2 regions of the Chengkuizengella sediminis genome follow, and region 2 is predicted to be linked to the other one. Evidence: a T-box and tRNA genes for the amino acid it is inferred to sense, from the RefSeq annotation. Region 2 holds a T-box; the other holds one or more tRNA genes.
What was found. A T-box is a leader RNA that pairs with one kind of tRNA and senses whether it is charged. The one in region 2 lies ahead of glyQ (glycine--tRNA ligase subunit alpha), so its partner is inferred to be a tRNA-Gly.
Positions count from the first base shown of each region.

Region 1: it encodes a tRNA-Gly, which carries the amino acid that the T-box ahead of glyQ (glycine--tRNA ligase subunit alpha) is inferred to sense. The anticodon was not compared.

Region 1 is NZ_SIJC01000004.1:462,501-469,386, reverse strand. Features, by position in the region: tRNA gene EPK97_RS11355 (tRNA-Thr) at 1-12, shown strand, start outside; tRNA gene EPK97_RS11350 (tRNA-Glu) at 28-102, shown strand; tRNA gene EPK97_RS11345 (tRNA-Val) at 362-437, shown strand; tRNA gene EPK97_RS11340 (tRNA-Gln) at 539-613, shown strand; tRNA gene EPK97_RS11335 (tRNA-Lys) at 620-695, shown strand; tRNA gene EPK97_RS11330 (tRNA-Leu) at 706-790, shown strand; tRNA gene EPK97_RS11325 (tRNA-Gly) at 794-868, shown strand; tRNA gene EPK97_RS11320 (tRNA-Arg) at 872-948, shown strand; tRNA gene EPK97_RS11315 (tRNA-Pro) at 1,089-1,165, shown strand; tRNA gene EPK97_RS11310 (tRNA-Gly) at 1,181-1,254, shown strand; gene ppc (phosphoenolpyruvate carboxylase) at 1,582-4,353, shown strand; gene EPK97_RS11300 (EamA family transporter) at 4,490-5,368, shown strand; gene sigW (RNA polymerase sigma factor SigW) at 5,422-5,994, shown strand; gene EPK97_RS11290 (zf-HC2 domain-containing protein) at 6,111-6,719, shown strand.
Region 2 is NZ_SIJC01000001.1:580,386-587,271, reverse strand. Features, by position in the region: gene EPK97_RS02930 (HD family phosphohydrolase) at 1-1,684, shown strand, start outside; gene ybeY (rRNA maturation RNase YbeY) at 1,662-2,153, shown strand; gene EPK97_RS02920 (diacylglycerol kinase family protein) at 2,150-2,833, shown strand; gene EPK97_RS02915 (cytidine deaminase) at 2,870-3,259, shown strand; gene era (GTPase Era) at 3,276-4,172, shown strand; gene EPK97_RS02905 (YqzL family protein) at 4,334-4,468, shown strand; gene recO (DNA repair protein RecO) at 4,488-5,261, shown strand; T-box leader at 5,345-5,520, shown strand; gene glyQ (glycine--tRNA ligase subunit alpha) at 5,630-6,520, shown strand; gene glyS (glycine--tRNA ligase subunit beta) at 6,513-6,886, shown strand, end outside.

The DNA.
Region 1 (6,886 bases), on a different contig from region 2:
CGGTTGGGAGCTTATTAATATCAATGTGGCCCGTTGGTCAAGCGGTTAAGACACCGCCCTTTCACGGCGGTAACACGGGTTCGAATCCCGTACGGGTCACCATTTAAAGAAATAACATCAAGGGATGAAGAATCCTAGGGTTCGTCGGAGTATAATCTTCGTAAGAGATCGCATCGCAGTCTCGTAATGAAATGAAGAGTATCCCGTACGGGTCACCACTTAAAGAAATAACATCAAGGGATGAAGAATCCCAAGGGTTCGTCGGAGCACAATCTTCATTGAAATGAAGACTAACCTGTACGGGCACCATAATATCTTTGCAGGGATCTTTGGCTTATTCCTTATATTCTATCACTAATATGGACGCTTAGCTCAGCTGGGAGAGCATCTGCCTTACAAGCAGAGGGTCGGCGGTTCGATCCCGTCAGCGTCCACCATCAATTATGTTTGCAGTTGTAGATCAACTAGTAGAACAACTGACTTAATTAGTAAGTTGGGGGTTCAAGTCCTCTTGACGGCACTGTTACAATTGAATTGATGGGGATTAGCCAAGCGGTAAGGCAACGGACTTTGACTCCGTCATGCACAGGTTCGAATCCTGTATCCCCAGCCATTATGAGAGCCATTAGCTCAGTCGGTAGAGCACCTGACTTTTAATCAGGGTGTCGAAGGTTCGAATCCTTCATGGCTCACCATTTTATTTATGCGCGTGTGGCGGAATTGGCAGACGCACTAGACTTAGGATCTAGCGTCTTACGACGTGGGGGTTCGACTCCCTTCACGCGCACCATTTGCGGACGTGGCTCAGTGGTAGAGCATCGCCTTGCCAAGGCGAGGGTCGCGAGTTCGAATCTCGTCGTCCGCTCCATATACGCCCTTAGCTCAGCTGGATAGAGCGTTTGACTACGAATCAAAAGGTCGGGAGTTCGAATCTCTCAGGGCGTGCCATTTAATCTTCATAGATAGACAAAACGCATGAGATAATTCGAACGTTAGAATTCGTCGGAGCATAAGCTTCGAAAGAAAAGGCATCGCAGTCAGGTAACTGCATCTCTCAGGGCGTGCCATTTTCAATAATATATTTACATCGGGACGTAGCTCAGCTTGGTAGAGCACTTGGTTTGGGACCAAGGGGTCGCATGTTCAAATCGTGTCGTCCCGACCACTATTATTTTAATACGCGGGTGTAGTTCAATGGTAGAACTCCAGCCTTCCAAGCTGGTCGCGTGGGTTCGATTCCCATCACCCGCTCCATTTAACAATAAATGACCTATAAGGTCTTTTTTTTTTAATATCGATTATAATCCTATTTCGAAAACCTGATCTACAAATAAATTATATTAGAGCAATTTGTTAACTTCCCCTAGCATAGTATTATACTAATTACTAAGTGATGTTATTGAATTGACACCTAATCCCTTGCTATCGTTGTATATTTATGCAGCTATATATTTGAGTATTCAACTACATAATTATTAATTTCAATTAATGGAAATTCATTATTTTTGTTAAATCTGAGATTTTTGACCCTTTTTTTAGTATCATATATTTATACATTTAAATAAAGATGAGGTGTGAGAGTTGGTTGAAACTACTGTAGATACGAATAAAACAGATCCATTACGTAGAGATGTTCGCTTTTTAGGTAATATTTTAGGAGAGGTTTTAGTTCATCAAGGAGGTAAAGAATTACTTGATGTCGTAGAAGAAATCAGAGAAATGAGTAAATCTTTACGAGCAAACTTCGTACAGGAATTACTGGAAAATTTTAAAACTAAGATCGAGACATTAGAAACGGGTAAGCGTCATAATGTTATAAGGGCATTTGCAATTTATTTTCACCTTGTTAATATTGCAGAACAAAACCATCGAGTTCGCAGAAAAAGAGAGTACGAACGTTCAACAGGTGATATTATTCAACCTGGTTCCATTGAAAGCATCATTATCGAGTTTAAAGAATGTAATGTATCTAGTGATGATGTAATGGAGATCTTAAGTGGAGCGACATTAGAGTTAGTGATGACGGCTCATCCAACGGAAGCAACAAGAAGAGCTGTTTTAGATATTCATCATAGAATTGCTGAAGAAATGATGGAATTAGACAATCCTACTTTAACTTATAAAGAGCGTGAATTATTAAAGGACAAACTTCATAATGAAGTATTAACTTTATGGCAAACGGACGAACTTCGTGATCGTAAACCTACAGTTATAGATGAAGTTCGTAACGGATTATATTATTTTGATGAAACATTATTCGATGTTTTACCTGACGTATACCAGGAATTAGAGCATTGTTTAAAAAAATATTATCCTGAGCAGGAATGGCATGTACCAACATTTTTACGTTTTGGATCTTGGATAGGCGGGGATCGTGATGGTAATCCTTCAGTAACCGCTGAAACAACATGGCAAACACTTAAAATGCAAAGAGCTTTAGCTTTAAAAAAATACAGACAAATCCTCAAAGACCTTAAGGATCATCTGAGCTTCAGTACTAGCATTATACAAGTATCTGATGAACTTTTAACTTCAATTGAAGAAGATCGTGGAAATATTGAAATTCCGGTTGCTGATCAGTGGAGAAATATGAAGGAACCATATAGAATAAAACTTTCTTATATGCTTCAAAAAATTAATAACACAGAATCTTCTGTCTCTAATGAAAAAGAAAAATATAATTCTCCAGAAGATTTTTTAAATGATTTAAAATTAATTGATTGTAGCTTAAGAGGACATTTTGCAGATTATGCTGCAGATAATTTTGTTAAGAAGGTAATTAGACAAGTTGAACTTTTTGGTTTTCATGTAGCTGCTTTGGATATTCGCCAGCATAGTAAGGAGCATGAATTTGCAATCACAGAAATTCTTTCAAAAACAGGGATTGAAGAAAACTATTCAGCATTGAAAGAAGATGGGAAGATTCATTTATTAACAGAGTTATTAAATGATCCAAGACCATTAACGACAGTGAATCTAAATTATTCTGAAAGTACAAAGGAATGTTTAGATGTTTTCAAAACGATTTATAATGCTCAGAAGGAATTCGGTCAAGACTGCATTAAGAGTTATCTGATTAGTATGACACAGGGTGTTAGTGATCTTCTCGAAGTAACAATATTAGCTAAAGAATATGGATTACATCGTCTTGAACCAAACGGGTTATCTATTCAGCCTGTACCACTTTTTGAAACGATAGATGATCTTCATGAAGCACCTCAAATTATAGATCAGTTGTTTAATATACCTATCTATAGAAAAAGTTTAAAGGAAGTTAATGATCTACAAGAGATTATGTTGGGATATTCGGATAGCAATAAAGATGGTGGAGCAATAACAGCTAACTGGGAATTAAGAATTGCTATGAGGGATATTACAGAAACCGCAAGTAAATACGGTGTTAAACTAAAGTTTTTCCATGGTAGAGGTGGAGCTTTAGGTAGAGGTGGTATGCCTTTGAATCGCAGTATCCTAGCGCAACCCCCAGGTACTTTAGGTGGCGGGATAAAAATTACAGAACAAGGAGAAGTACTTTCTTCTCGTTACTCTTTAAAAGGCATTGCATACAGAAGCTTAGAGCAAGCAACTTCTTCATTAATTAAAGCTGGATTGTTATCTAAACGAAAACAGGAATTAAAAGCTGACCCTAATTGGGAGGAAATCGTTCAGGGTATTTCAGAGACAGCTCTTAATAAATATCAAGATCTTATTTTCCGTGATCCAGGTTTTGTAACCTTCTTTAAAGAATCTACACCACTAACAGAGTTTGGGGAATTAAATATTGGCTCTAGACCTTCTAAACGTAAAAATAGTGATAAATTTGAAGATTTAAGAGCGATTCCATGGGTATTTTCTTGGACTCAAAGCAGATATTTGTTACCTGCTTGGTATGCTGCAGGGACAGGGCTGCAATCCTATATACAGGGCAAGGTAGAGAATTTAAAAACGCTTCAAAACATGTATGAGAATTGGTCGTTTTTCAGATCTATGATAGATAATCTACAAATGGCTCTTGCCAAGTCAGATTTATTAATTGCAAAGCAGTATTCAAATATGATCAAAGATTCTACGATACAAGCTCGAATTTTCAAATCCATAGAGGATGAATATATTTTGACCAGTAAGCTTATCTTAGATATAACGAAACAAAAAGAAATTTTAGATAATGTTCCAGTTATTCAGGAATCTATTCGTTTAAGAAACCCATACGTAGATCCTTTAAGTTATTTACAAGTGGAATTATTGTCTGAACTTAGAGCATTACGTCAAGAAGATGATGATAATGCAGATTTATTACGTGAGGTTTTACTTACGATAAATGGAATTGCAGCAGGGCTTCGAAATACAGGATAAATGACATGATTCATTTTCCATCAGAGCAATTAAGTCACAAGTACAAAGACTAACAATATTTTATCCGTATACAAAGTCGGAGGTCTTAATGGACTTTCCGGCTTTTTGTATCTTGGAGGTTATTAATTTGAAAGAAATGCATCGTTGGGTAGCCATTATTCTTGTGTTAGTTGGAGCTTCAAGTTATGGGATTTTATCATCCATCATTAAACTTGCTTATGAATCTGGATTAAATGAGCTTCAAATCACCACAGGACAGTTATTTTTTGGTATGATGATATTATGGATTATTATAGGGTTTAGAAAAAGTTCGTGGCAGAATCCAATGAAGGCTCCTTGGCTGAGACTAACCTTGTTAGGTTTTATTGGAATTTCACTTACTTCCATTTTTATCAATGCTTCTTTAAGAGACTTAAATGCATCTCTTTCCATTGTGCTGTTGTTTCAGTTTATATGGATTTCAATCATTATTGAGTCTGTATTACATAAAAGATTACCAACGATATATCAGGTGCTAGCGGTTGTTGTCGTCATGTTTGGAACCATCTTAGCTGTTGGATTGTCCTTTGAAGACCTTCAACAAATGAGTACCAGAGGGTTTATTTACGGTTTTTTATCCGCAATTACATATAGTTTATTCATAACCTTTACAGGAAGAGTTGCAACAAATATAGATTCTGTACTAAAATCAGCTATAATGATAACAGCATCTCTTCCACCTAGTATCATTGTAATGATGATATTATTTCCTAGTCAGACATATATCCAAGGAGAATTAAATACATTTCTCTTCTGGGGACTATTTGCAGCCATTTTAGGTGTTGTGATTCCTACAATTAGTTTTAACTTAGGAATTCCTAAAATCGGTGGATCTTTGTCTGCAATGTTGGGAGCAATTGAACTACCAGCAGCAATCATTGCTGCGGTTATTGTATTACAAGAAACTGTGAACCTTGCACAATGGTTAGGAGTACTTTTAATATTAGTTGGAATTATAGTCGCTGAAAAGAAGTAATTAAAAATTAAATCACGTTAAACCATAGCAAGCATTATGCTGGGGGAATTGTAGTGGAAAGTACCGAAGTAAAAATCATTAAATTAGCTAAAAAAGGAAATCATCAAGCCTTTTCAGATTTAGTTGATTTATATAAGAGTAAAATTTACCATCTTGGTTACAGAATGTTAGGTAATAAACAGGAAGCGGAAGATATAACTCAAGAAACCTTCTTAAGAGTGTACAAAAGCATACATAAATATGATGCAAAGTTCAAGTTTTCTACTTGGATATTTCGTATTGGTACAAATTTGTGTATTGATCGACTAAGGAAAAGAAAAAATGCTTTTTCATTAGATGCTGAAACCATAGAAGGCGAAGGGATAGACGGTTATGATATTCTTCCGAGCTTAGATGACTCTCCTGATCAACAGCTTATCATTTCTGAAACACAAAGACATGTTCGAGAAGCGATTGATAAATTACCAGAAAAGTATAAATCAGTTGTCGTGTTACGTTATTTGCATGATTTATCTCTTCAGGAGGTCGGTGATATACTAAATATGCCTGTAACAACCGTCAAAACTAGAGTACATAGAGGTAGAGAGTATCTCCGAAAAAAATTAGAACATGGAAACTTAATATAGATATTGTTTAAGTTATTAGTAATCATATTTATTAATTTTTTTTTGAAACCAATTTTTTTAACAAACGTATGGTATGAATGAACGAACGAGTTTGAATTCTGAAAGGTGTGGGCAAAGTGAATTGTAAACAAGTAAATTCTTTATTGCATGAATACTTGGACGGAGATCTTACTGGTGTAAAACTTCATCAGTTAAGCCATCACCTAAACACATGTTCAAATTGTAAAGAGAATTTAACACAGTTAGAAAAAACCGAGGCATTAACTAGGTCTCTCCCAAAAAGCCCAGTTCCTGATGACTTAACTGACAAGATTATGGATGTTATTCCAATGAAAAGAGAAACCAGATGGATGAGGTGGGCTAAACAGTACCCTGCTTTGGCTGCAGCAGCCGTTTTTGTTATTATTATGATGGGAAGTTTGTTCGCCATGAATGAACCAGAATCAAATCTTATCGTTTCAGGAAGTGGCATGGAATATGTAGTGATCAAAGATAACCAAGTCATTGTACCAGAAGGACAAACAGTGAATGGAGATCTTGTTGTTGAAAATGGAGAAATTATAGTTGAAGGAACAGTGAATGGTAAGGTAACGCTCATTGACAGTGAAATAAATTTACTGGCTTCTGCAGAAAAAGTTGCCGGAGGAGTTACTCATATTGACCAAACATTAGATTGGATTTGGTATAAAATTAGTGGTTTTTTCGACTTCTTCAAAAGTGAATAAAATAATTTGTTTTTAATAAACCTTCCCAAAATGATGGGTTGGTTTTTTTGTACAAAATGAAAAGTAATTCATTTAGTAGGTAAGAATGTCTATCTTATAAGCGATTTATTTTTTTCACTGGTAAAAGTTCTAGAGTTGTACATTTTATGGTATGATCTATATTAGAA
Region 2 (6,886 bases):
GAAACAACTTTTAAATCAACAGTATGTTTTTCCTGTGGAAGCATTTTTTAAACTCCCCCGTTTGAGTCAGGCGGAAATCATAAAGATGAGTCCAGTGGCTGAAAGCATCGTTAATAATTTAATGAAAGAGCAAATAAAAGAAGCGGATATCATCCGTGGAAAAGTTGCAGAGATGGTCAATGCTTCAAATTTAAGTGATGATGATTCAAGGGTACTGGTTACTGAAATTGCTCGATTTAGTATATTTCCTAATTATTTCTATGATGCTGCTGCGACAAAAGAGGCTTTATCTTCCACTAAAACAACAGGAACAAATTACTTACAGGTGATTGGATTAATATTACTTGTCATATTATTTGTAATCTTTTTGTACATGTATATTAAACAAAGTAGTTTACAAATTCGAAATAATAATGTTCAACTATTAATGTTGGTATTTATATTTATCATTAATTTGTTGGGCATGAAGATAGTAGCTCTAGGACACAATTTAGATTATCCATATCTTGGATTTTTAGCACCTGTGGCAATGGGGAGTATGTTAATTGCAATTTTGTTAGATTATAAACTTGCATTTATTTCCTCTATAATATTTAGTGTTTTTGCCAGCATCATTTTTAATTTTGAAAATCAAATGTTTTTGTTTGATTATAGATATGGTCTAGTTGCCTCCGTCATTTGTTTCACATCCATTTTTGCAGTACATAAAGCAAGTCAAAGATCGAGTATATTAAAAGCAGGTATATTTATAACTATAGCCGCATGCACAAGTATTACTGCTATATTTTTAATAACAGGTGAAAACGTAATTTCTAATTATATATTTTCAATGACTTTTGCTCTTATGAATGGTTTATTAACGGCTGTATTTGTGATAGGAATACTACCATTTTTTGAGGCAGCTTTTGGCATTCTTTCACCAGTTAAATTAGTGGAGTTATCTAACCCTAATCACCCATTGTTAAGGAAACTTTTGACTGAAACCCCAGGAACCTATCATCATAGTGTCATGGTTGCAAATTTATCAGAAGCAGCTGCAGAATCCATTGGAGCAAATGGTTTATTATGTAGGGTAGGTTCATTTTATCATGATGTAGGAAAAACGAAGCGACCAAATTATTTTATCGAAAATCAAGTAAATAGTGAAAATCCACATGATACAATAGATCCTGATTTAAGTAAGTCAATCATTATATCTCATGCTCGAGATGGGGTAGAATTGTTAAAAGAGTATAAAATGCCTAAGTCGATCTGTGATATTGCAGAACAGCACCATGGTACAACATTACTAAAATATTTTTATTTTAAAGCAAAAAAACAACAAGAATTAGAAGGGGATCTAGAAGAGGAAATTCAAGAATCCGATTTTCGTTATCCTGGACCTAAAGCACAATTTAAAGAGGCTGCAATTGTTGGTTTATGCGATTGTGTAGAAGCAGCAGTACGATCATTATCAAACCCTACAATGGATCAAATTAATACAATGGTTGATAAAATCATAAAGGATCGATTAGAGGATCATCAATTAAATGAATGTGACTTAACGCTTAAAGAAATTGATACCATCGCTAAATCACTAAAAGAAACTTTACTTGGGATTTTCCATTCAAGGATCGAATATCCTGAATTACCAAGTCGAGATAAAAAAGGAGTCACAAAAGATGAAGCTACAGTTAGCTTGTAGTAACGATCAGAACGAAATTGAAATAACAGAGGAATGGATACAAAAATTAGATGAATTATTACAAGTAGCAGGTAAAATTGAAAACATTTCATCTGGTGAAGTGACATTAACTTTTGTCGATGATAAGGCTATTCATCAATTAAATAAGGAATATAGGGGCATAGATCGCCCGACAGATGTACTTTCCTTTGCTATGCAGGAGTCTGGGGTCGAAGAGACTGAGATTTTTTATGAAGATGATGTTGAAATAGATGAATTAAGTACAATGCTTGGAGACGTGGTTATTTCAGTAACAACAGCAAAAAGGCAAAGTGAAGAATATGGACATTCCTTGCAACGAGAAATAGGTTTTTTGTTCGTACACGGATTTCTTCATCTAGTAGGATACGATCATCAGGATGAACAATCAGAAAAAGAGATGTTTAATAAACAAGAACGAATCTTGCAAGAAGCAGGATTAACAAGATGAACAGGTGGCTCCACAGTTTTAAATATGCATATGAAGGTTTAAGTTATGCTTATTCAACTCAAAAAAATATGAGATTTCATTTTTTTGCTGGAATCATCGTACTTATTTTTGCTATTTATTTTGAATTACCTCAGTTGGAAATCCTTTTTGTATGTACAGTGATTTGTTTAGTTATCGTAATGGAATTAATAAACACAGCGATTGAAAAAACGATAGATCTGACTGTAAAAGATAAGCATCCTATTGCTAAAATTGCAAAAGATGTTGCCGCAGCTGCTGTATTAGTATCTGCGGTTTTTGCTGTAATTGTTGGTCTAGTCGTGTTTTATAATCCCATACTAATTTGGATCAATGGCGAGTTTGTGAAAACTCATGAAATCTCGAGAGTAATAACATTAGTAGTGCTTAGCTTGGTATTTTTGTGTACAATAGTAATTCAACAAACTATATTCAATAAAAAAAACACAACTCAAATTAATCTAATGTCAGCTTTAAATGCTTCCGCACTTACGATGGTTGTATTAAGTGATACAAATGCAATTCATATACTACTAACATGTTTTATATCTATACTGCTTGTATCAGTTTTATTAGCTCAAAAAGAAATAAAGATAAGTTCCATTTTATATGGGGGAGTATTAGGTACCATCCTGACATTGTTTATTTATTTTTTTATATAGGGTAAAGTAAAAAAAAGATATTTGGAGGAGAAAAATATGGATAAGGAAACCTTAATTAAAAAAGCAATTGAAGCTATGGATAGTGCATATGCACCGTATTCCAATTTTAGAGTAGGTGCTGCATTATTAAGTGATGATGGTGTCATACATATCGGTTGTAATGTTGAAAATGCTGCATATGGCCCTACTAACTGTGCAGAAAGAACGGCAATGTTTCGTGCGATTGCAGATGGGTATAAACCTAAATCATTTAAAGCGATAGCTGTTGCAGGAGATACAGAAGATCCAATAAGCCCTTGTGGTGTCTGTCGACAAGTATTAGTGGAATTATGTTCTGAAAAAATGCCAGTGATATTAGTAAATCTAAAAGGTGATCAATTAGAAACAACCGTTTCTGAATTGTTACCGGGAGCATTTCAACTTTAGGAGGAATAGAATCATTATGAGTAAATCGCATAAATCGGGGTTTGTATCTATTATTGGTAGACCTAATGTTGGTAAATCCACTTTTTTAAACCAAGTAATTGGACAAAAAATAGCCATTATGTCAGATAAACCTCAAACAACAAGAAATAAAATTCAAGGTGTATATACACAAGAGGATACACAAATTGTGTTTATAGATACGCCAGGAATTCATAAGCCTAAGTCAAAATTAGGTAGGTATATGCTAAGTATCGTAGAAAATACATTAAGTGAAGTTGATGTTATTTTATTTGTGGTGGATGTGGAACAGGGGATTGGTCAAGGGGATCGTTATATTATTGAACAACTAAAAACGGTCAGAACACATGTTATTTTAGTATTAAATAAAATTGATCTTGTACATCCTGAAAAATTATTGCCGACAATTACCTCCTATAAAGATTTATATGATTTTGCAGAAATCGTTCCAATTTCAGCTAAAATGGGGAACAACATTCAACCATTATTAGATCAGATTCGGAAATATTTGCCAGAAGGTCCACGGTATTACCCGGAAGATCAAGTTACTGATCATCCAGAGCAGTTCATTTGTGCTGAATTGGTACGAGAAAAATTGTTAGAGGTAACACGTGAGGAAGTACCGCATTCCATTGCTGTACAAATCGAACAAATGAAAAAAGAAGATAATGGTGTTGTGCATATTTCCGCATTAATCTTTGTAGAAAGAAAATCTCAAAAAGGAATAATTATTGGTAAACACGGTGCTGTCTTAAAAGAAATTGGTAGAAAATCTAGACAGGATATGCAGAGGTTGTTAGGATCAAAAATATTTCTTGAGCTTTGGGTAAAAGTGAAAAAAGATTGGAGAAATCAAGATGTTGTGTTAAAGGACTTAGGATTCCATCACGATTAGAAATATTAAGTTTCACTTTTCACGAAACATCAGATTTCCTGCTTTGAAAGAAAGGTTCACTAATTTGGTACGAATTACTTCGGATATTCTTTTCATAACTGTTTAACCTAATAATAGACATCAATCATTTTACGACATAGCCACTGAAAGGAATGACTACCATGCGAGATTTTTCGTGGAAGTATTTTATTAACACTGGAGATGTCGACGCCTACTTATTATTTAAAGAAATTCATGAAAAAGTTGACGAAGAACCTAATCAGGAAGAAATTCAGGATGATGTATGGATTGATTAATTAGGGAAGAGGAAGAAGGATGTTATTTAAAGTTGATGGTATTGTCATCCGCACAATTGATTATGGTGAAGGTAACAAAATTATTGTAATATACACGAAAGAAACGGGGAAAGCAAGCATTATGGCTAGAGGGGCGAAAAAATTAAAAAGTCGCCTTTCTAGCGTCACTCAGTTATTTACTTATGCTGAGTTTACATACTATAAAAAAGGGAAGATGGGGACCCTGAATGATGGTGAAACCATAAAATCCTTTCACGATCTGAATTTAGATTTATTTAAATCTACTTATGCGGCTTATCTTGTTGAATTAGTTGATCGCATGATAGATGAACAAGAAGGAAGCTCTTATATTTTTGAGCAATTATTAGCATCTTTGGAATTTATAGAGGAGGGGAAAGACCCACAAGTCATTACCCATTTATTTGAGATGAAAATGCTTGAATTAGCAGGTTATTATCCAGTTTTAACAGAGTGCATTTCATGTGGTGCAGAATTAGCTGATAGTTCTTTTTTTTCAGTTTCTCTCGGAGGCACCCTTTGCTATAAATGCAAAACCAGAGAGCAATATGTTAAAAAAATAAATACAAGATCTTTAAAGTTACTTCGATTGTTTCAAGAGATGGATATAAGAAGGTTGGGGAAAATAAATATCTCAGATCCAATAAAAAATGAAGTGAAAATGTTGATGCGTGATTTTATGGATACACATGTGAATATTAATTGGAAGTCTCGATATGTAATGGATCAAATAAGCAAAACTACCCCAAACAATTTAGAACACCCCAAAAAGTAAAAAAAGATCAACAGGTGAGAAGAACAAAATTTGACTTTTTAATTATGCCGTAATATACTATTAATTAAATGTTTTTTAACTTAATAGGTACAAAGAAGGAAAAGAGTAACCAAATGTTTTGTTTAGCGAGTCAGGGATGGTGGAAGCCTGATCAAAGGATTTGATGAACGGCATTCTGGAGTATCTTAATAATAAAGCGGATAGTTATGAGTTCAACTATCAAATAGGGTGGAACCGCGGGTAACTTCTCGTCCCTATGTCATTTTATTGACATAGGGATTTTTTTTATTTACCCACAAAAGTGAAGTGAAGCTTTGAAGTGTATACCCAGCCAATTTAATACCTAGTAAAAAAGGAGAGTGGTTTTATTGAATTTTCAAAATATGATTTTAACTCTGCAGCAATTTTGGTCTGAGCAAAATTGTATTATTGTTCAACCTTATGATGTTGAAAAAGGTGCAGGGACGTTAAATCCGATGACATTTTTACGCAGCATTGGACCAGAACCATGGAATGTGGCATATATTGAACCTTCTAGAAGACCAGCGGATGGTCGATATGGTGAGAATCCAAACCGTTTATATCAGCATCATCAATATCAAGTTATTATGAAGCCTTCTCCAGATAACATTCAAGAAATATATTTGGAAAGTTTAAAAAAGTTAGGCATTCATGCTGAAAATCATGATATACGTTTTGTTGAAGATAATTGGGAACATCCTGCTTTAGGAGCATGGGGGTTAGGCTGGGAAGTATGGTTAGATGGAATGGAAATCACACAATTTACATATTTTCAGCAAGTGGGGGGGATTGATATGAACCCCGTTGCAGTAGAAATTACGTATGGATTAGAACGTCTTGCATCCTATATTCAAGATAAAGAAAATGTGTTTGATTTAGAATGGGTTGAAGGAGTAAAGTATGGAGATGTGTTTCTTCAACCAGAGTATGAGCACTCAAAATATACTTTTGAAATATCAGATACAAAAATGTTATTTACTCTTTTTAATATGTATGAAGAGGAAGCTAATAAAACATTGGAACAAAATTTGGTTTTTCCTGCTTACGATTACGTTTTAAAATGTTCCCATACATTTAACCTATTAGACGCAAGAGGAGCTATTAGCGTAACAGAACGAACAGGTTATATTACAAGGGTAAGGAATCTATCAAGATTATGTGCATCAACCTATTTACAAGAAAGGGAACGTTTGGGATTTCCACTTTTAATGGAAAAAGGGGTGAGCATCAATGAATAAAGATTTGTTGATTGAAATTGGAATGGAAGAAATACCTTCTAGATTTATTCGTGATGCTGTTAAATTACTAGAGAAAAAAATAAGTGAATGGTTAATGGAGTCTAGAATTCATTTTTCTAGAACTAAAATTTACGCTACTCCGCGTCGATTGGCTGTTATTGTTGATAATGTATCATCAAAGCAATCAGATCTTAGAAGTGAAGTGAAGGGTCCTTCCAAAAAAATTGCTCAAAACGATCTTGGTGAATGGAGCAAAGCTGCATTAGGTTTTGCAAGGAGCCAAGGAGTTGAACCATCTAACTTGTTTTTTAAAGAGTTAAATGGTGTAGAGTATGTCTATGCTGTTAAAAATGAGGTTGGCATTGA